Regions from separate parts of the Ruminococcus sp. RTP21358st1_G6_RTP21358_211008 genome, predicted to be linked through region 3. Evidence: predicted binding sites of a transcription regulator. Region 3 holds the regulator's gene; each other region holds the start of a gene.
The links. Region 3 encodes HrcA, which represses chaperone genes, less so after heat shock. Its sites were predicted from a motif close to TGTTAGCACTCNNNNNNNNNGAGTGCTAACA; they were not measured.
Positions count from the first base shown of each region.

Region 1: the regulator HrcA is predicted to act here: its motif matches at 5,078-5,108, upstream of clpB (ATP-dependent chaperone ClpB).
Region 2: the regulator HrcA is predicted to act here: its motif matches at 4,267-4,297, upstream of AB5Z12_RS00285 (Hsp20/alpha crystallin family protein).

Region 1 covers NZ_JBDGDM010000055.1:20,250-26,998, forward strand. The annotation lists gene AB5Z12_RS17505 (ABC transporter ATP-binding protein) at 1-973, opposite strand, end outside; gene AB5Z12_RS17510 (MarR family winged helix-turn-helix transcriptional regulator) at 1,051-1,542, opposite strand; gene AB5Z12_RS17515 (DUF4250 domain-containing protein) at 2,009-2,182, opposite strand; gene clpB (ATP-dependent chaperone ClpB) at 2,361-4,943, opposite strand; gene AB5Z12_RS17525 (hypothetical protein) at 5,196-5,447, opposite strand; gene AB5Z12_RS17530 (class I SAM-dependent methyltransferase) at 5,474-6,274, opposite strand; gene AB5Z12_RS17535 (class I SAM-dependent methyltransferase) at 6,271-6,749, opposite strand, start outside.
Region 2 covers NZ_JBDGDM010000001.1:57,383-64,131, forward strand. The annotation lists gene AB5Z12_RS00265 (hypothetical protein) at 1-22, opposite strand, end outside; gene AB5Z12_RS00270 (DUF6075 family protein) at 22-495, opposite strand; gene lysS (lysine--tRNA ligase) at 734-2,776, opposite strand; gene greA (transcription elongation factor GreA) at 2,789-3,271, opposite strand; gene AB5Z12_RS00285 (Hsp20/alpha crystallin family protein) at 3,666-4,133, opposite strand; gene AB5Z12_RS00290 (ATP-binding protein) at 4,479-5,627, opposite strand; gene AB5Z12_RS00295 (response regulator) at 5,852-6,749, opposite strand, start outside.
Region 3 covers NZ_JBDGDM010000010.1:34,678-41,426, reverse strand. The annotation lists gene uvrB (excinuclease ABC subunit UvrB) at 1-1,929, opposite strand, end outside; gene AB5Z12_RS05610 (chromate transporter) at 2,180-2,755, shown strand; gene AB5Z12_RS05605 (chromate transporter) at 2,752-3,321, shown strand; gene AB5Z12_RS05600 (TIGR00730 family Rossman fold protein) at 3,414-3,956, shown strand; gene hrcA (heat-inducible transcriptional repressor HrcA) at 4,400-5,440, shown strand; gene grpE (nucleotide exchange factor GrpE) at 5,457-6,119, shown strand; gene dnaK (molecular chaperone DnaK) at 6,235-6,749, shown strand, end outside.

The sequences.
Region 1 (6,749 bases), on a different contig from region 3:
ATTTCGGCATTGCAATCTGGAACAGTACAAAAATAACAATCAGAATGATAGCTACTGCGGCTCCAAGGATCCAGGTCATGGAGGAATCGGTCTGGAGAACCTTGAGCACGCCTCCGATGCCAAGGATGGGCGCATACAGAACGATTCTGAACATCATGGTCATAACCTGCTGCACCTGCTGCACATCGTTGGTACTTCGCGTGATCAGGGATGCAGTGGAAAATTTATGATATTCGTTGCTGGAGAAATGAATGACCTTGCGGTATACATTATCTCGCAGATCATGTCCAAGGGCTGCTGCCACTCTTGCTGAAAGGAAAGTAACACTTACAGCGGCCAGCATGATCACCAGCGCCATCAGGACCATCTGGATTCCGGATGTCCGGATGTAATTCATCTGAATTGCATCCAGATCCTCGCCCATAGCTTCGTATTCTGCTTTCACACCACTGACAGCGGCCTGTGTAAGAATAGATTCCGGCATGTCGGAAAGCTTCTCATCTGCAGCCTCCAGCATCTGTTTTTTTGCATCCTCCGGCATTGCTGACAAAACCTGCATTGGGTCCGTTCCTTCCGATACCTGCATCTGGGAAAGCATTTTCTGGCTCTCTTCACTGCCAGAGGTAAAAGAGGTGTACATCATCAGAGGTTTGCACAGAAGATCGTTTAATTCCTCACGTTTATCCCCTGTAATGCCATCTTTCAGTTCATATGTGTCTCCATCCAGGACATAAGAGTCCTGAACTTCTTTCTGTGTGTCTTCGTCCATAAAAATCTGCAGATTTTCCATTGTGCTCTGACGCATTTTTTCCGGAACACCATCTGGTATTCCCCCCTGCTGGATCCCTACGTTAATTACCTTGGAGGTGTAATCCGGCAAGGACAGATCACAGTATGCCTGCAAAAACAGCAGTCCAATGATCAGGACGATATAGCCTGCTGATTTTTTCAGATACTTCATTAATTTAATCATGCTTGGGTTGTCCTTTCTACATTTTTTCAAAACATCCGGGCTTTTCTGCCTTTTGCTTTGTTTTTCAGTTTCCTGTGCTACTTTTTATTATGGCAAAAATGTCCCATGCACATTTCTTCCGGTGAAAACTCTGGTGCTGGCATTGCCGCAATATTTTCCTTGATCTGTATGCAGAATCGTTTCATCAGACATAACTCACTTTCGGAAAATCCGTTCAGAACCTGTTTTTCTCCTTCCTTTGCCATGCGCATACCTTCATTAATTATTGCTTTTCCTTCTTCTGTAAGATAAATCCGGCTTATGCGTTGATCTTTTTCATCCTGTTTTCGAACTATAATACCGATTTTTTCCAGGCGTTGGATACTTACGGTAACAGTAGGCGGCTTCACGCCTAACTGGCTGGCCAGTTCTTTCTGGCTACATCCGTCTTCTTTCCACAGAACAGCCAGAATCGGCATTTGTCTTGGATGGATTCCCAGACTTTTAAGTTTACCAAAGCATTTTTCCATATACATGCGGCTGATTTCCATAATCAGACGTTGAATGCTTTTCTCATTGTTGTTTTCCAAATTCTCACCTCACTTGCTGTCTGAAACTGAGATACAAGCTTTGGAGTGTGTATTACAGTTTCAAGTTCCTGTTCAGCTTTCTCATATTAGTTAGCCGACTAATTTTATAGTTTACACTTTTCCACAAGAAACGCAAGTGTTTTTTGTGCAGTTTATATTTTTTTTAGATTTGTGTCTTAAATTTATTGAATTTAAAATATGTATTTATTTTGTCGGCTAATTATTATGTATAAGACCACATTATCTGTTGTCCGGAATTTTCATGGTAAAAAGAATCCTGCTTGCAGGATTCTCCATTTGCGGCGGGTCGCCTGGAGCGACAACACCCCTTCCGCCGCAGTGCAATCCTGCCCGGCAGGCTTTTTATGTAATGCGTAACAGGAATTTCCTGTTACAAAAAAATACCGCCTGCCAAGCGGTTTTCACAGCTTTGACAAGCGGTATTAAATTATTGAATATTGTGATTTCAAATAAACTGGTTGGTCTCTTCGTCGTAGTGGTAGTCGATGGAATCCATCTTATCCAACAGAGATTCCCTGTTCAGTCCGCGGCAGGTACACAGTGCTTCCAGAGAATCGTAATAATCCCGAAGCTGGGTATTTACATAACTAAGCAAAATCATAGGATCTTTTGGTATCATAAGACTTGGACTCCTTTTCTTTTCCTTTACTTGTTACTGTTCACTCCGTTCACAGTAACGCGCTTCGCGATGCACAGAAATCATGCATTCGCATGATTTCGCGCCGCAATTCTCGGGTTTTCTGTGAACTTTGTTCACAAAAAACGCCTCGCGGAACGTTACCAGTGAACAGTAACCTTTACTTCACTTTAACCACATACTCTCCATTCTCCACATCCAGTACCAGTGTATCGCCGGTATGGACTTCGCCTGAAAGGATTTTTCTGGCAGTCAGTGTCTCTACATATTTCTGAAGATAACGCTTCAGAGGTCTTGCACCGTAGACAGGATCGTAACCATTGTCAATGACATCCTTCTTGGCTGCATCTGTCAGTTCAAGGGAAAGCTCCTGGTCGGCAAGCCGGTCATTCAGCTCTTTTACCATCAGATCAACGATACTACCAATATTATCTTTTGTCAATGGCTTAAACAGAATGATCTCATCCAGACGGTTCAGGAATTCCGGACGGAAATGTCCGCGCAGATCATCCATAACCTCTTTCTGTGCTTCTTCCTTGATTTCTCCATTTTCATCAATACCATCCAGCAGATAAGGAGATCCGATATTGGAGGTCATGATCAGAATTGTATTCTTGAAGTCTACAGTACGTCCCTGGGAATCGGTAATACGACCATCATCCAGTACCTGCAGAAGTACATTGAATACATCTGGATGTGCCTTCTCAATCTCATCGAAAAGTACAACGCTGTACGGTTTCCGACGAACAGCCTCTGTAAGCTGTCCGCCTTCCTCGTATCCAACATATCCCGGAGGAGCTCCGATCAGTCTGGATACAGAGTATTTCTCCATGTACTCGCTCATGTCGATACGAACCATATTCTGCTCATCATCGAAAAGAGTCTGTGCAAGGGTTTTGGCAAGCTCTGTTTTACCAACACCGGTTGGTCCAAGGAACAGGAAAGAACCGATTGGTTTGGTCGGATCTTTGATTCCTGCTTTGGAGCGAAGGATGGCATCGGTTACACGGCGTACACCCTCGTCCTGACCGATAACACGTTTGTGGAGCTCATCTTCCAGATGAAGCAGTTTGGCACGCTCTCCCTCTGTCAGCCTTGCTACCGGAATGCCGGTCCAACGGGAAATGATCCTTGCGATCTCATCGTCTGTTACTACTTCGTGGACAAGGCTTCTGTCGCTCTCTTTTGTATTGCGCTCTTCGATTTCCAGCTGCTGCTGTAATTTCGGCAGCTCGCCATACTGCAATTCGGAAGCTTTCTCCAGATCATAGTTCTGTCTTGCGATCTGGATCTGTTTGTTCATATCCTCAATCTGTTCACGAAGCTTCTGAAGCTTCTCTACAGAATGTTTCTCGTTCTCCCACTGAGCCTTCTGGGTGTTGAAAGAATCCTGCATTTCCGCAAGCTCCTTCTGAAGCTCTTCCAGACGCTCTTTACTTAAATTATCGGTCTCCTTCTTCAGAGACAGCTCTTCCATTTTCATCTGATCGATTTTACGGCGCTGCTCATCCAGCTCTGTCGGCATGGAATCCAGCTCTGTCTTGATCAGGGCACAGGCCTCATCTACCAGGTCAATTGCCTTATCCGGAAGAAAACGGTCTGTAATATAACGATGTGAAAGTGTTGCAGCTGCAACAAGTGCGCTATCTGTGATTTTAACACCATGGAATACTTCGTAACGTTCTCTCAGGCCACGAAGGATAGAAATGGTATCTTCCACAGTTGGCTCATCCACCATAACCGGCTGGAAACGACGTTCCAGGGCAGCGTCTTTCTCAATATACTGACGATACTCATCCAGTGTGGTAGCACCGATGCAGTGAAGCTCACCACGGGCAAGCATTGGTTTCAGCATGTTGCTGGCATCCATTGCGCCATCCGTCTTACCTGCACCTACGATCAGATGAAGCTCATCAATAAACAGGATGATCTGACCTTCGCTCTTTTTCACCTCTTCCAGAACTGCTTTCAGACGTTCCTCAAATTCACCACGGTATTTGGCACCTGCTACCAGTGCGCCCATATCCAAGGCAAAAATTTTCTTATCCTTCAGTGCTTCCGGAACATCTCCTGCTACAATTCGCTGTGCAAGACCTTCCACAGCGGCTGTTTTACCAACACCGGGCTCACCGATGAGAACCGGATTGTTCTTGGTCTTACGAGAAAGAATACGGATCACATTCCGGATCTCACTGTCACGTCCGATTACCGGATCCAGTTTCTGGCTTCTTGCCTTTTCCACAAGATCTTCGCCATATTTATTTAAAGTATCATAGGTGGCTTCCGGATTGTCGCTTACTACACGCTGGTTTCCACGTACTGTGGAAAGTGCCTGCAGGAAACGCTCTTTGGTAATGCCAAATTCGCTCCAGATTTTCTTCATACTAGGGCTTGGATATTTCAGCAGGGCCAGGAAAAGATGCTCTACGGATACGTATTCATCTCCCATTGCCTTAGCTTCGTCTTCTGCATTTACAAGTGCCTTATTCAGATATTGTCCAAACCGGAGTTCGCCGCCAGATACTTTGACTTTTGCATCCAGAGCGTTCTTCACTGTGTTCAGAAAATATTCTTTATTTATTTCCATCTTCTCAATCAGTTTGAGAATCAGGCTGTCTTCCTGTGTTAGGAGGGTATATAACAGATGCTCCTGTTCGATTTCCTGGTTGCCATATTCGTAAGCAACCTTCTCCAGATCCTGAACAGCCTGTACGGATTTCTGCGTAAATTTGCTGATGTTCATAGGCTCTCCTCCTTCAGCTGATATTAATATAAAGCGCAGCTTCCGCGGCTCTTTAAAAAAGTAACTCGCAGGGGCTGCGCATTTATAAACATTTATAATGATTTCCTTATTACGGTTATTAATATAGCACCGATTGTTAGCACTGTCAAGAGGTGAGTGCTAATTATTTTGTGGAGATTGTGTGAACGCTACGAGCCATGCAAAATAGCGGTTTAAATCTTGTATTATTTTGTCTGTATCCACGCTGTCCTCCTACCTTATAATTTTCCAATTTGATTTTCGTTTTGTTCCGCCCTGTACCAAATGTCCATAATCCTTTTTTCCAGGTGACATTGTCATCACATTCACACCGAGTTTATGTAACCATTTCACGGATGTACGCGCCAGATAATCCTCCGGATCATCCCCGATCATTGCAATCATTGCACAGTCTGAACCTGTTTTGCATTTCCAGTATGCACCATAAAATCCATCTGATTCCACATCAAAATGTCTTTTCATCATCTGTATCATCTCCTGCTTGTATAATATCAGCCACGTTTCTCCATAACTATTATTTTATTTGAGATGTTCCGAACGATTGGAAACTTTCCTATCACATGATAAATCGGCATAAGCTCTTTCATTCCTTCAATCAGACTGACTTCCTGTCGAACAGAAAATGCCGGTATGATTCTTTGCAGTTCCTTTCCATTCTTAACTCCCCATGTGAATTTTGCATTGCTCCCCTCTATAGATTTTTCTTTCACATGTTTTATAACAAAAGGGGACATGGTTTCAACCATTACGGTTACCTTCTGGAATGATTTCTCAATAATAGAAAACATTTTTCTAATATCCTTTTCACACAAATACATTGTAAGACCTTCGATTATTACCAGAACATTCTCACCATGATAATCGATATCATCTACATAGGATTCATCCATTGCAGACTTTGCAATCTGATATACCGGACCAGTTTCGGTAAGGAACTGACTCCTTATCTTCATCGTTTCTGACAGATCCACATTGTACCAGTGCAGATATTTTCTCTCCATCCGATAACATCTGGTATCCAGTCCACATGCAATATTTATAACAACTGTATTTGCATGCTTCTCCAGATATTGCTTAACCATCCGGTCTAATACGATTGTTCTCGCAATTACGCCATAATTCATGGCTTTATCCTTATCTGCTTTGGAAAAGTTATAGTCCAGCTTCTCCACAAGTTCTACTGCAATCTCATCCTTGATTTTGGCATTTTGCTTTTTTGTTTCTTTTGCTCTTGCATACAAAGTCTGTACCATCGTTTCTGGCACACCTGTCACATTCACTTTTTCTTTCATTGCCTGTCGCCTTCTCCCATAGATTTTCTCACAACACAATGCATCCTCATACCTTTACGGGTTTCAAATTTTTCTACTTCTAACCCTGCTTTTCTGCAGCACTTCATGACCATATCTCTTGTTGGAACCCGGACATCTCCGTGTCCGCATATATTTGCCAGAGGCATTTCCAGTGTATTCATCAGCCATACCAATACTTTATTGTCACTAGTCACATCTCGCAGAATCAATCTTCCATTTGGGCGAAGACATCTTTTCACACTGTCAAAAAATGCCTGTGGATCCGGATAATGATGGAAACTCATAGAACAAATAATTGCATCAAATGAATCGTTTTCAAAAGGAAAATTCTCACAGTCTCCCACAACAAATATTGCATTTGGAATATCTTTCTTTTTTGCCTGTTCAATCATCGCAGGAGTCAGATCCAGTCCTGTATAATGCCGGTCTGGATATTTTTCTGATAATAAAGAAA
Region 2 (6,749 bases), on a different contig from region 3:
CCATCAATCTGACTTTTAACATTAGTCTGTTCCTCCCAATAAGGCATACAGCTTATGGTTGTATGTGGCATATTCCGGATACCGAATCTGAATTGCCTGCCAGAAATATGGTGCATAAGCACAGCAGAATATTTCCTCCACCGTGTACTGCCTGCACTCGTCCACCTGTTCTTCTGCATCTTCATAATCGGAAACACTTGGTGTTCCATTGCAATACAGATTGAATGCCATTCTGATCACTCTCACACTTCCACTGGTCTGCCAGCCTTCGTGTAAACACTCTGTTATTACGCATCCTGTTTTGAAATCATAAATTCTGTAAACATTTCTTCTGGTATCATCGCTGATCCCAAGACAATAGCAGAGTGCCTTGTGGTAAACATCCTGATACCGGACTTCCTTTAACTTCTCGTAGTAGAATTTCTCATGTGCATCGCTGATAAAAATAATCTTTTCTTCCTTTTTGGTTTCTGCTCCTAACGCTGTACTTGTCATAATAGAACCCTCCTTGTGTTATTTTGATTTTGTTTTGACCATAACAACAGAAAAAGGACACTCTCCGTTTTATTGGAAAATGTCCTTTTAATAGCATTCAACTATTAAGTTTTGAAAGGTTCTGATTTCTAAAACATCCCTTTTCAGTCCATATTAGTCCACCGAATGACACAAATTTGATGTCAATTTGATGTCAAACACTCGATAAACTCATAAAAGTCTATGGATTTTCTGATTCTTAGTACAACTTCGCACCTGCCGGAATCCAGTCATTCACCATGAGAAGATTTAATCCCTCATGTCCATCTTCCTCGTGTACTGCTGAAATCAGCATACCCTCGGAATCAATGCCCATCATCTTTCTCGGAGGCAAATTTACGATTGCAATCGCTGTCTTGCCAATCAGATCTTCTGGCTCGTAATACTCGTGAATACCGCTTAAAATCGTGCGTTTCCGGTCTGTTCCGTCATCCAGAGTGAACTTTAAAAGCTTCTTTGACTTCGGTACTGCTTCACATTCCAGAATCTTTACTGCACGGAAATCAGCCTTTGCAAAGGTATCGAAATCAATCATTTCTTCAAACAATGGTTCGATTTTTACGTTGGAGAAATCAATCTTTTCTGCAACCTTTTCCTCTGCCACAGCAGCATTTTCTACTGCCTTTTCAGCCTTCCCTTCGCCCTTCTTAGCGTCCAGGGACTTCATTGTCGGGAAGAGCAGTACGTCACGGATGGCCTGGCTATCGGTGAGAAGCATAACCAGACGGTCGATTCCGTATCCAATACCACCTGTCGGCGGCATACCGATTTCCAGCGCATTCAGGAAATCTTCATCTGTATGGTTTGCTTCTTCATCACCAGCATCTGCAAGTGCATCCTGCGCCTTGAAACGTTCGCGCTGATCAATCGGATCATTCAGCTCGGAATATGCGTTACACATTTCCCATGTATTAATGAAAAGCTCAAAACGCTCTACCTTGTTTGGATCAGAAGGTTTCTTCTTAGTCAACGGAGAAATCTCGATTGGGTGATCCATAATAAATGTAGGCTGAATCAGCTCTTTCTCACAATATTCTTCGAAGAAGAGATTGATAATATCGCCTTTCTTGTGACGCTCCTCATACTCGATATGATGTTCGGCAGCAAGCTTCTTGGCAGCTTCATCATCTGCAACCTGGTCAAAGTCAATTCCTGCATATTTCTTGATCGCATCATTCATGGTCAGACGCTCAAATGGCTTTCCAAGATCAATCTCGATACCATTGTAAGAAATCTTGGTGGAACCGCAGACCTTCTCTGCCAGATAGCGGAACATGGATTCCGTAAGTTCCATCATTCCTTCATAATCTGTATATGCCTGGTAAAGCTCCATCAGTGTAAATTCCGGATTATGACGGGTATCAACACCCTCATTACGGAATACACGGCCAATCTCGTAGACTCTTTCAAGTCCGCCAACGATCAGTCGTTTCAGATAAAGTTCCAGTGAAATACGAAGCTTAACATCTTCATTCAGTGCATTGTAATGTGTCTCAAATGGTCTGGCAGCTGCACCACCAGCATTGGAAACCAGCATTGGAGTCTCTACTTCCATGAAGTCACGGCCAGCAAGGAAGTTTCGGATCTCTTTAATGACCTGAGAGCGCTTGATAAATACGTTCTTGCTCTCCTGGTTCATGATCAGATCTACATATCTCTGACGATAACGCATATCTGTATCTGTCAGTCCGTGGAATTTCTCCGGAAGGATCTGCAGGCTCTTTGATAAAAGAGTCATTTTCTCTGCATGAATAGAAATCTCACCGGTTCTGGTTCTAAATGCAAAACCTTCCAGACCGAAGATATCGCCGATATCAGATTTCTTAAAGTCTGCATAAGAATCTGCTCCGATAGCGTCTCTTGCAACATATACCTGAATGTTTCCCTGTAAGTCCTGGATATTGCAGAAAGAAGCTTTTCCCATGACTCTCTTGAACATCATACGTCCAGCGATTGCCACATGGAGCGGGCTGGCATCCATAATACTTCTTCTCTCTTCGTAGTCGTTCTTCTGAACTTCCTTCGCCTGCTCTTCATCAAGACCTGTTACATCCGGCTCTGTACGATCCTTCAGCAGCTCTGCTTCGTGTGCCTCATAAAGGTTCTTTACTTCCAATGAATGATGGGTCTGATTAAATTTTGTTATCTGAAATGGATCCTTGCCATTCGCCTGAAGCTCTGCCAGTTTATCACGGCGGATTTTCAGAAGCTGATTCAGATCCTGATTCTTCTGTTCTGCCACTTTTGTGCCTCCTTAAATATTACGCTGGATTTCCAGCACTTTGTACTTCATGATACCGGATGGCAGCTCTACTTCTACAATATCACCTGTGTGTGCGCCCATAAGAGCCTTTCCTACAGGAGATTCATTAGAAATCTTGCCTTCCAGGCTGTTTGCCTCTGTGGAGCCAACCAGCTTCAGTTCTATATCTTCGTCAAACTCGAAGTCATGTACTCTTACTTTACATCCTACGCTGATCTTGTCAAGATCGACTTCGTCCTCAACTACAACCTCAGCGTTCTTCAGGATTTTCTCAATTTCTTCAATACGCGCTTCGATATCTCTCTGCTCATCTTTAGCTGCATCGTACTCTGCATTCTCGGACAGGTCTCCCTGCTCTCTTGCCTCTTTGATCTTACCTGCTACTTCTTTTCTTTTTACTACCTTTAAATCATGCAGCTCTTCTTCCAGTTTTTTAAGTCCTGCATAGGTTAGTAAGTTCTTCTTTTCTTCCATTATAGCCTTACTCCCTTTCATTCCGGCGGCTTGTCGCCCCGTATCATACATTTCTTATATGCTGTTTCTCCCGGAAAATTCCATTACTATAAAAGTCCTGAACAAAAAGCTGCAGAAATATACCAACCACAGATAACATTCATTCGCCAAACAGTCCACTTTTATAATTGTTAATGCCTGCAGAAGCAGACATTTCATTACCCAAAAGGGTACAAATTCACTAGGATATTCACAGTTTCACCATTATAGCTAAATCAACAGGCATTGTCAAGACAGAAAAATAGCGAACAAATGTAAAAAAAGATGCCGCAGAACCACCATTTTCCGTGATTCTGCGGCATCTTACTTCTTAATTATGCTATTCTCTCAGAATATGCTTCTGAAAGGGGAAAAGTTATCCTTCGATGGCAATGTGTTTCTTCTCTTCCACTGCTGGTTTCGCTTCTTTCTTCGGAACAAACAGTTTCAGAATGCCATGTTTAAACTCAGCCTTAATATCCTCCTGCTGAACATCCTCGCCTACATAAAAGCTTCTGCTGCAGGCTCCTGCGTAACGCTCCCTGCGGATGTAATGACCGGATTCTTTCTCCTGCTCATCTTTGTCCAGACCTTTCTCAGCGCTGATGGTCAGGTAGCCATTCTCCAGGGAAGCCTTAATCTCATCTTTGGTAAATCCTGGAAGATCGACTACCAGCTGATAACCGTTATCCATTTCCTTAATATCAGTCTTCATAACGTGGCTGGCTCTCTTGCCATAAAGCTTCTTCTCGGTATCTTTCATTGCTTTATCATCATAATAGAATGGAAAATCATTAAAGAAATCATCAAATAAGTTCTCTCCAAAAATACTAGGCATTAACATAAGTCATCTCTCCTTTTTATATATGCTGTTTACCTTGTTTCTTGGAACTCGGGTGGTAGGGAATTCATAAAGCCTTTCGCTTTTGCTTTCTTTTTATCCCCTTCCTTTGTTCTAGTTGTAATATAGCACCTATTATTAGCACTGTCAAGAGGTGAGTGCTAATTATTTTGTGAAGATTTTGTGAACGCTACGGTCTGTGCTAGACGGATATCCACCGGACATCCAGCCCCCATCACATACTGCATAAAAAGGAACAACATATTTTTGCAACTTATCTTGCACTTTCACTGCTATCAACAAATGTATCTTCTGTTTATATATATTATTACCATGAATTTGCATTGCTCAGTCTACAATCCCCAATAACCAGTCTCTGGCATTAATACGTCGAATTCCCTCATATTGTTCTTCTGGTTCTTCATCCATTGTTAGGATAATCTTTGGATAATGATCTCGTATCGCCTGTAATGGCCTTAATTCTCTTAAAAGTGTATTTTTATCTCGTACAGTCAGTGCCACCTGGAAATATACTGTTCCCTTTTTATTCTGTGCCACAAAATCCACTTCATATGAATCGATTTTTCCAACATACACCTCATATCCTCGACGTAACAATTCCAGATAGACTATATTTTCCAGAACATGTCCTGCATCTGCCTGCCTCGAACCTAAAAGCATATACCTCATTCCAATATCAACTATATAATATTTTTCAAGAGTTTTTAAATATTGTTTTCCCTTTATATTATAACGTTTTGCCTGATATATAATATAACTCTCGCTAAAAGCCTCTAGATATTTTTCCACCGTTTTTGTATCAATTTTTCGCCCTTCTGAGGTCATCGTATCTGCAATTTTTTTTGATGACAATGGATTTCCTATATTATCAAACACAAATCTTAAGACACTCTTAAGCATCATAGTATCTGTAATTTTTTTTCTGTTTATAATATCCTTTACAACAATCGTATTATAGATTCCTTCCAGATAATCTCTGATCTCATCTGGCTGATTTTTTAATTCCAGTGTAAACGGAAATGAACTATTCTGCAAATACTCAGCATATTTGATTCCTCTGTCATTCATACTGCCAGTACTCTCCATATATTCCTTAAAAGACAACGGCAACATTTCAATCTGAATATATCTTCCTGAAATCATAGTTGCAATCTCACTGGACAACATATATGCATTGGAACCAGTCACATAAATATCTATGTTTTTTTTAATATAAAGACTGTCCAACACTTTCGGAAAATCTGTTACATTCTGAATTTCATCAAGGAAAATATATGTCATTTTTCCATCAAGCAGACGTTCCTTTAAATATTTATATAATTTCCTGTAATCTGTCAGTTCTTCATAATCAAGATCTTCAAAATTAATAGAAATAATCTGTTCTTCCTCAATCCCATGCTCTTTTAAATAATTGCGATAAATTTCCAGAAGCATAGATTTTCCACAACGTCGTACACCTGTAACAATTTTAATCAACTGCTTATCTTTCTAGGCTATCAGTTTTTCTAAATATTCTTTTCTTTCTATAATCATAATAATGCTCCTTTCTTTACTAATTATATTCCAAAAGCAACAAAAAAATCAATAGTTTTAGGATTGTAGTCCCAAAACTATTGATTTTTTTATTTTTATTGGAACAAAAATTAACTTACTAGCTGCTTCTGATAATTTACTGATGGCAATAGATCTTGCAGATGGCATTACTTTCCACAGCACTCCACAATGGCCTTTTCCACATCTTCTATCTGGAATGGTTTTGCCAGATGTGCGGTCATGCCGGCTGCGAGACATCTTTTTGCATCTTCCTCAAATGCATTTGCAGTCATTGCAATGATCGGAACTGTTTTTGCATCCGCCCTGTCCATAGCACGTATGGCTTTTGTTGCTGCGATACCATCCATAACAGGCATCATGACATCCATCAATATGGCATCAAAGGTTCCCGGAGAATTACTTTCAAAGTACTCCACCGCCTGTCTGCCGTTTTTTGCAACTGTAACCTTCGCACCGTCATCAGTCAGCAACATTTCTATGATTTCAGCATTAAGCTCATTATCCTCGGCTGCCAACAGATGCAATCCACGAATATTATATTTCTCTGCAATTTCCTCATCCTTTTTCTGTTTCTCTGCAATCTCAAAAGGAATGGTAATGACAAACACAGATCCAACTCCCACCTGACTTGTCACTTCAATACTTCCATGCATCTGCTCAATCAATCCCCTGGCAATCGCCATTCCCAGACCAGTTCCCTGATAAACACTACGGGCATCTGTTTTTTCCTGTGAGAACGGATCAAAAATGCGGCTTAGGAACTCTGCACTCATCCCTATACCTGTATCAGAAATTGTCCATCTGTATGTACAGATCCCATCCTGTACATCTACAGCCTCCATTACCGTGGTAATCTTTCCTCCCGGCCGGTTATACTTAATGCAGTTTCCATAGATATTCAGAAAAATCTGGCGAAGATGCAGTGAGCTTCCATAGACATAAGGATAGGGAATATCCTCCTTATTTTTCTCATAAATCCACTGAATATCCTCATCTGCTGCCCTGTGTGTGATAATGCTCTCAATCTCATAGACCAGATCTTTA
Region 3 (6,749 bases):
TGCCTGCTCGAAGTTCAAGTCGGCAGCAGCCTGGCGCATCTGTTTTTCCAACTGGGAGATCAGGTTCTTCAGCTCTTTTTTGCTCATGGATTCCGGATCCTTCTTCAGCTTCACTTCAGTTTCAGCAACTGCCTTGGAAACTGCAATCAGATCACGGACTGCCTTCTTAATAGTAGTAGGAGTAATTCCATGCTCCTTATTATAGGCTTTCTGGATTTCCCTGCGACGGTTGGTTTCCTCAATGGCATTTCTCATGGAATCCGTCATCACGTCTGCATACATGACAACGTGTCCTTCGCTGTTTCGGGCAGCACGGCCAATGGTCTGGATCAGGGAAGTCTCAGAACGAAGGAAGCCCTCCTTGTCTGCATCCAGAATAGCAACCAGAGTGATCTCAGGAATATCAAGTCCTTCTCGCAGAAGGTTAATGCCTACAAGCACATCAAATACATCCAGACGCATGTCGCGGATGATTTCTGCACGTTCCAGAGTATCAATATCCGAATGAAGATAACGGACACGGATTCCCACATCTTTCATATACTGGGTAAGATCCTCGGCCATTCGTTTGGTGAGAGTTGTGATCAGCACTTTGTTTTTCCTGGAGGTTTCTTTTGTTATTTCAGAAATCAGGTCGTCTATCTGTCCCTCTACAGGGCGCACCTCCACCTTCGGATCCAGAAGACCGGTAGGACGGATGATCTGCTCGGCGCGGAGAAGCTCATGGTCGTATTCATAATCTCCCGGGGTAGCAGATACAAACAAAACCTGGTCCAGTTTATTCTCAAATTCTTCAAAGCTCAGAGGGCGGTTATCCTTGGCAGAGGGCAGACGGAAACCATAGTCTACCAATGTCTGTTTACGGTTCTGGTCGCCTGCGTACATAGCGCCAACCTGTGGGACTGTCTTGTGTGACTCATCAATAATAAGAAGAAAATCATCCCCGAAATAATCCAGCAGAGTATAAGGTGGCTGCCCTGGCTCCAGTCCGGAAAGATGACGGGAATAGTTCTCAATACCGGAGCAGAAGCCGGTTTCTTTCATCATTTCAATATCAAAGTTGGTACGCTCGGAGATACGCTGGGCTTCCAGAAGCTTGTCTTCGCTTTTAAAGTAGTCTACCCGTTCTTTTAATTCCTCTTCAATGGCAATGGCTGCTTTCTGAATCTGCTCCGCTGGTACTACATAATGGGAAGCAGGGAAAATACCGATGTGCGCAAGCTGGCATTTGATTTCTCCGGTGAGCACATCAATCTCAGAGATACGGTCAATCTCATCTCCGAAAAACTCCACTCTGACAGCGGTATCTGAGCTGTTAGCCGGAAAAATCTCCAGAGTGTCGCCACGGACGCGGAAGGTACTTCGGTGGAAGTCCATTTCATTTCGGGTGTACTGAATGTCGATCAGCTCCCGGATAACCTCATCACGATCCTTAGTCATGCCAGGACGCAGGGAAATCATCATGTCCTGAAATTCCTGAGGAGAACCCAATCCATAGATACAGGACACAGAAGAGATGATAATAACATCTTTTCGCTCTGACATGGCGGCAGTGGCAGAAAGACGGAGCTTGTCAATTTCATCATTGATCGCAGAGTCCTTGGCAATATAAGTGTCAGAAGAAGGCACATATGCTTCTGGCTGGTAATAATCGTAATAGGAGACAAAATACTCCACCGCATTCTCCGGGAAGAATTCCTTAAACTCACCGTATAACTGTGCTGCCAGAGTTTTATTATGGGCCAGGATCAGAGTAGGCTTATTCAGCGCCTGAATAACGTTTGCCATAGTAAAAGTTTTACCAGAGCCGGTGACACCAAGCAGCGTCTCAAACTGATTTCCCTCTTTAAATCCCTTTACCAGTTTCTCAATAGCCTGTGGCTGATCGCCGGTTGGTTTATACTCGGAATGTAATTCAAAATGATCCATATGAGTCCTTTCTTTTATAAAATCAAACACGCTTTAACTGTTTTCAGTATAGCATCCTTTTTTATAAAAGTACAGCAGAATCGAATATTTGTTCTGCCTTCTGAAATGCCAGAAGCATTCCAAAACTTTAATTGACAGACATACCTATAGTGCGTTATCTTAAAAAAGAAAAGCGTGATTGTTCATGACCTGACCAGTAACACGCTTCGCGATGCACAGAAATCATGCAGAATTATTAGGAGTGCCGGAAATGGAAGAAAAACAAAAGAATAAAAGATATGTGCTGAGAAAGCTTTTTTTTGCCTCGTTATATCTTAGTACGTTTACTTTTGGCGGCGGATATGTGATCGTTACTTTATTGAAAGAGAAATTTGTGGATCAATATCACTGGATCGATGAGGAAGAAATGCTGGATCTGGTGGCAATCGCACAGTCATCTCCAGGAGCAATCGCGGTAAACGGAGCAATTGTGGTGGGATACAAGCTTGGGGGAATACCGGGAATGCTGCTGTCGGTTCTGGGGGCTATTATTCCGCCAATGGTGATCCTGTCCCTGATTTCCTTGTTTTATGATGCATTCTGCTCTAATTATTATATAGCAGCTCTTTTGAAAGGCATGACTGCCGGCGTAGGTGCTGTGATCATTTCCGTGGTATACGACATGGGGAAAAACGTGGCGAAGTCAAAAGACTGGGTAAATGTGATTATTATGGTCATCAGTTTTTGTGCAAGCTATTTTCTGAAGGTGAACATTATTTATATAATACTTATTGTGGCTGTATTTGGATTTGCGCGTACACTTGTGAAGGAGGGCAGCAAAAAATGATTTATCTTCAGCTCTTTTTCAGCTTCCTTCAGATTGGTGCATTAAGCTTTGGAGGTGGATATGCAGCAATGCCTCTTATACAGGAACAGGTAGTGACTATGCATGGCTGGCTTTCTATGGAAACTTTTTCGGATCTTGTGACCATTGCAGAGATGACTCCTGGTCCTATTGCAGTAAACTCCGCAACCTTTGTAGGAACCAGGATTGCTGGTCCTGGTGGCGCAGTGGTGGCTACTCTTGGCTGTATTTTACCCTCCTGTATAATTGTAACCCTGCTGGCATATATTTACACGAAATACCGGAAAATGTCCCTTCTCCAGGGAACTCTTACATCCCTTCGCCCGGCGGTTGTGGCCATGATCGCCAAGGCAGGAGTCACCATTTTAGTATCATCCTTTTTTATAAATGGTGCACTGGAACTGTTTCGGGAAAACATATGCATTCGAATGGTGGTGTTCTTTACTGCCGCACTGGTGCTTTTAAGAAAATTTAAAATGAATCCCATTCTGGTGATGGTTTTGTGCGGTGTGGCAAATATGTTGTTTTGCGCGGCTGTCGGAAGCTGACTGGAAAATATATGCCAGCTGACTTTCGTATATGGTGCTGCCGCAGGTAGGCTGCACCTGTGTTTAGAAGAAAAAATAAGGGGGATAACAGATTGAACATATGTGTATATGGCGCTTCAAGTGCACTGCTTAAAAACATTTATTATGAAAAAACAGAAGAGCTTGGAAGAGCAATGGGAAAAAGAGGTCACGGTCTGGTGTTTGGCGGCGGAGCTACCGGAATGATGGGAGCAGCAGCCAGAGGCGTGGCAGCAGAAAATGGTTACATACTTGGAATTGCTCCCCGATTTTTTGACCAGCCTGGAGTTCTGTATGAGAAATGCACGGAATTTATTTTCACAGAGAATATGAGAGAGCGCAAAAAACTTCTGGAAGAAAAATCAGATGCTACGATCGTAGCACCTGGCGGAATTGGTACTTACGAGGAATTTTTTGAGATTTTTACCTTGAAAAGCCTGAAACGTATTGACCGCCCAATTGTGCTGTATAACATTGACGGATATTATGACAGGATGAAAGCATTGCTGGAGTACACAGCAGAGGAGAAATTCATGGATTTTTCCGTGCTGGATCTGGTAGTTTTTCTGGATGAGCCGGCGGCAGTTCTTGACTATCTGGAAAATTATAAAAAATAGAGGCTGCTATTCAGCAGGTACTGTTTTGTGAAACATATAACTGTGAAGGTACTGAACAGTTACAAAATGGACATATCGCCTATGTGCGGTATTAGTATACAGGAAAGAAGATGCCAGGGGGAATTTTCTCAAGGCATCTTTTTCATTTATGCGGCAGCAAACATAAGACTGCGTTGGCAGATACCTGGTAGTATCTTTGTTACCCCAAAAGGTATTGCAGTAAGGAGAATTTAGCCGGAATGGTAAAGTATAGGGTAAAAACTATCAAAAAAGATGAAAAAAATTTGTAAAAAATATTGACAAAAGGAATACTGAGGTGTATCTTAAGAACATAGATGTTAGCACTCCTAAATAATGAGTGCTAACAAAAGGAATTCGAAGAAGCCAGACGGAAATCAGAATCAGGTTTGACCGTCTGCTTTTCAGGAAGGAGCAGATATTTCATGGATGAAGTATTAGATGAGCGCAAACGGAAAATACTGAAAGCAATCATCAAAACTTATATGGAAACAGGCGAGCCTGTAGGTTCCAGAACTATTTCCAAGTATCCGGATCTGAATGTCAGCTCTGCTACCATCCGAAATGAGATGTCCGACCTGACAGATATGGGCTACATCGTACAGCCCCACACCTCAGCCGGAAGAATTCCATCAGATAAAGGCTATCGCCTTTATGTAGATGAGCTTACCAGGGAGAAGGAAGCCGAGATCGCAGAAATCCGTGATCTGATGATTGAGAAATCAGATAAGATGGATAAGGTGCTTAAGCAGGTGGCGAAGGTTCTTGCCACGAATACCAATTATGCGGCTATGGTTGCGGTTCCCCAGTATAAGGGAAGCACCCTGAAGTTCATTCAGCTTTCACGAGTCAATGAGCGGCAGCTGATTGCCGTAGTTGTATGTGAGGGTAATGTCATTCGGAACCAGATCATTAATATTGATGAGGAGATGGATGACCAGACGATCCTGAAGCTGAATCTTCTTCTTAACACGAACCTGAACGGCGTACCCATCCAGGATATTAATCTGGGCATGATCGCCAGATTGAAAGAACAGGCGGGTAGCCACAGCGGTGTGGTTGCAGATGTGCTGGACGCAGTTGCAGCTACGATTCACGTGGACGAAGAAGATATGAAAGTATATACATCGGGAGCGACCAACATATTTAAGTATCCAGAGCTTGCAGATACATCCAGAGCCAGTGAGCTGATTTCCACTTTCGAGGATAAGCAGGAACTTGCGGATATGGTCCGTGAGGAAATGGGAGATCCGGAGAACACAGGAGTTCAGGTATACATCGGGGATGAAGTTCCGGTACGTACCATGAAAGACTGCAGTGTGGTCACAGCTACTTACGAGCTGGGAGATGGAATGCGTGGAACTATTGGAATTATCGGTCCCAAGCGAATGGATTACGAGAATGTAGTGGACAGCTTAAAGAAATTAAAAGTCCAGCTTGACGAAATGGTAAATAAGAAAACCTAGAAAGGCGGTTGAAAGCGTGTCAGAAGAAATGAATAAAGAAGCCGAAGTACAGGAAGAAGCAGTTGACATTCCGGTAACAGACGGAAGCGAAGAAGAGGCAGCAGATACAGCCCAGACAGCAGAAGAGGAGACTTCCGAAGAGCCTGCACAGACAGAAGAAACTGAGCAGCCAGATCAGGAAGCAGAATCTCAGAAGGAACCGGAAACCAAGACAAAAACTTCTTTCTTCGGCAAGAAGAAAAAAGAGAAAGATAAATTTGAACAGCAGGTCGAGGAGCTTACAGACAGACTGAAGCGCAGCATGGCTGAATTCGATAACTACCGTAAAAGAACGGAGAAGGAGAAATCCAGCATGTACATCATCGGTGCCAGGGACATCGTTGAAAAAATGCTTCCGATCGTGGATAACTTCGAAAGAGGTCTTGCACAGGCACCGGAGGATGATCCATTTGCAGAAGGCATGAAGATGATCTATAAGCAGATGATGACAGCCTTTGATGAGATGGGCGTGAAGCCAATCGAAGCTGTAGGCAAGGAATTTGATCCGAATCTGCATAATGCAGTGATGCATGTGGAGGACGAATCCGTTGGCGAGAACATCGTCGTAGAGGAATTCCAGAAGGGATATACTTACAAGGATTTCGTTGTAAGACACAGTATGGTAAAAGTTGCTAATTGACAGAGAGCAGCTTGGAGAATCAAACTTCATCGACATTTTCTAAAAACAAAGTATAAATGTTACTGTTCGTGTAATGGACAGCAACCATGAATTTTTAAACAGGAGGAAAATTATCATGGGAAAAATCATTGGTATTGACTTAGGCACAACAAACAGCTGTGTAGCTGTTATGGAAGGTGGACAGCCAACCGTTATCGCAAATACAGAAGGATCCAGAACAACACCATCTGTTGTAGCATTCACAAAGACAGGTGAGCGTCTGGTAGGTGAGCCTGCAAAACGTCAGGCAGTAACAAACGCAGAGAAAACAATCTCTTCCATCAAGAGAGAGATGGGTACAGATTACCGTGTAACAATCGACGATAAGAAATATTCCCCACAGGAAATTTCTGCTATGATTCTTCAGAAACTGAAAAAAGACGCTGAAGGATACCTTGGAGAGTCTGTTACAGAAGCAGTTATCACTGTTCCGGCATATTTCAATGATGCTCAGCGTCAGGCAACCAAGGATGCTGGTAAGATTGCAGGTCTTGATGTAAAACGTATCATTAACGAGCCTACAGCTGCAGCTCTTGCATATGGTCTTGACAATGAGAAAGAGCAGAAGATCATGGTTTATGACCTTGGTGG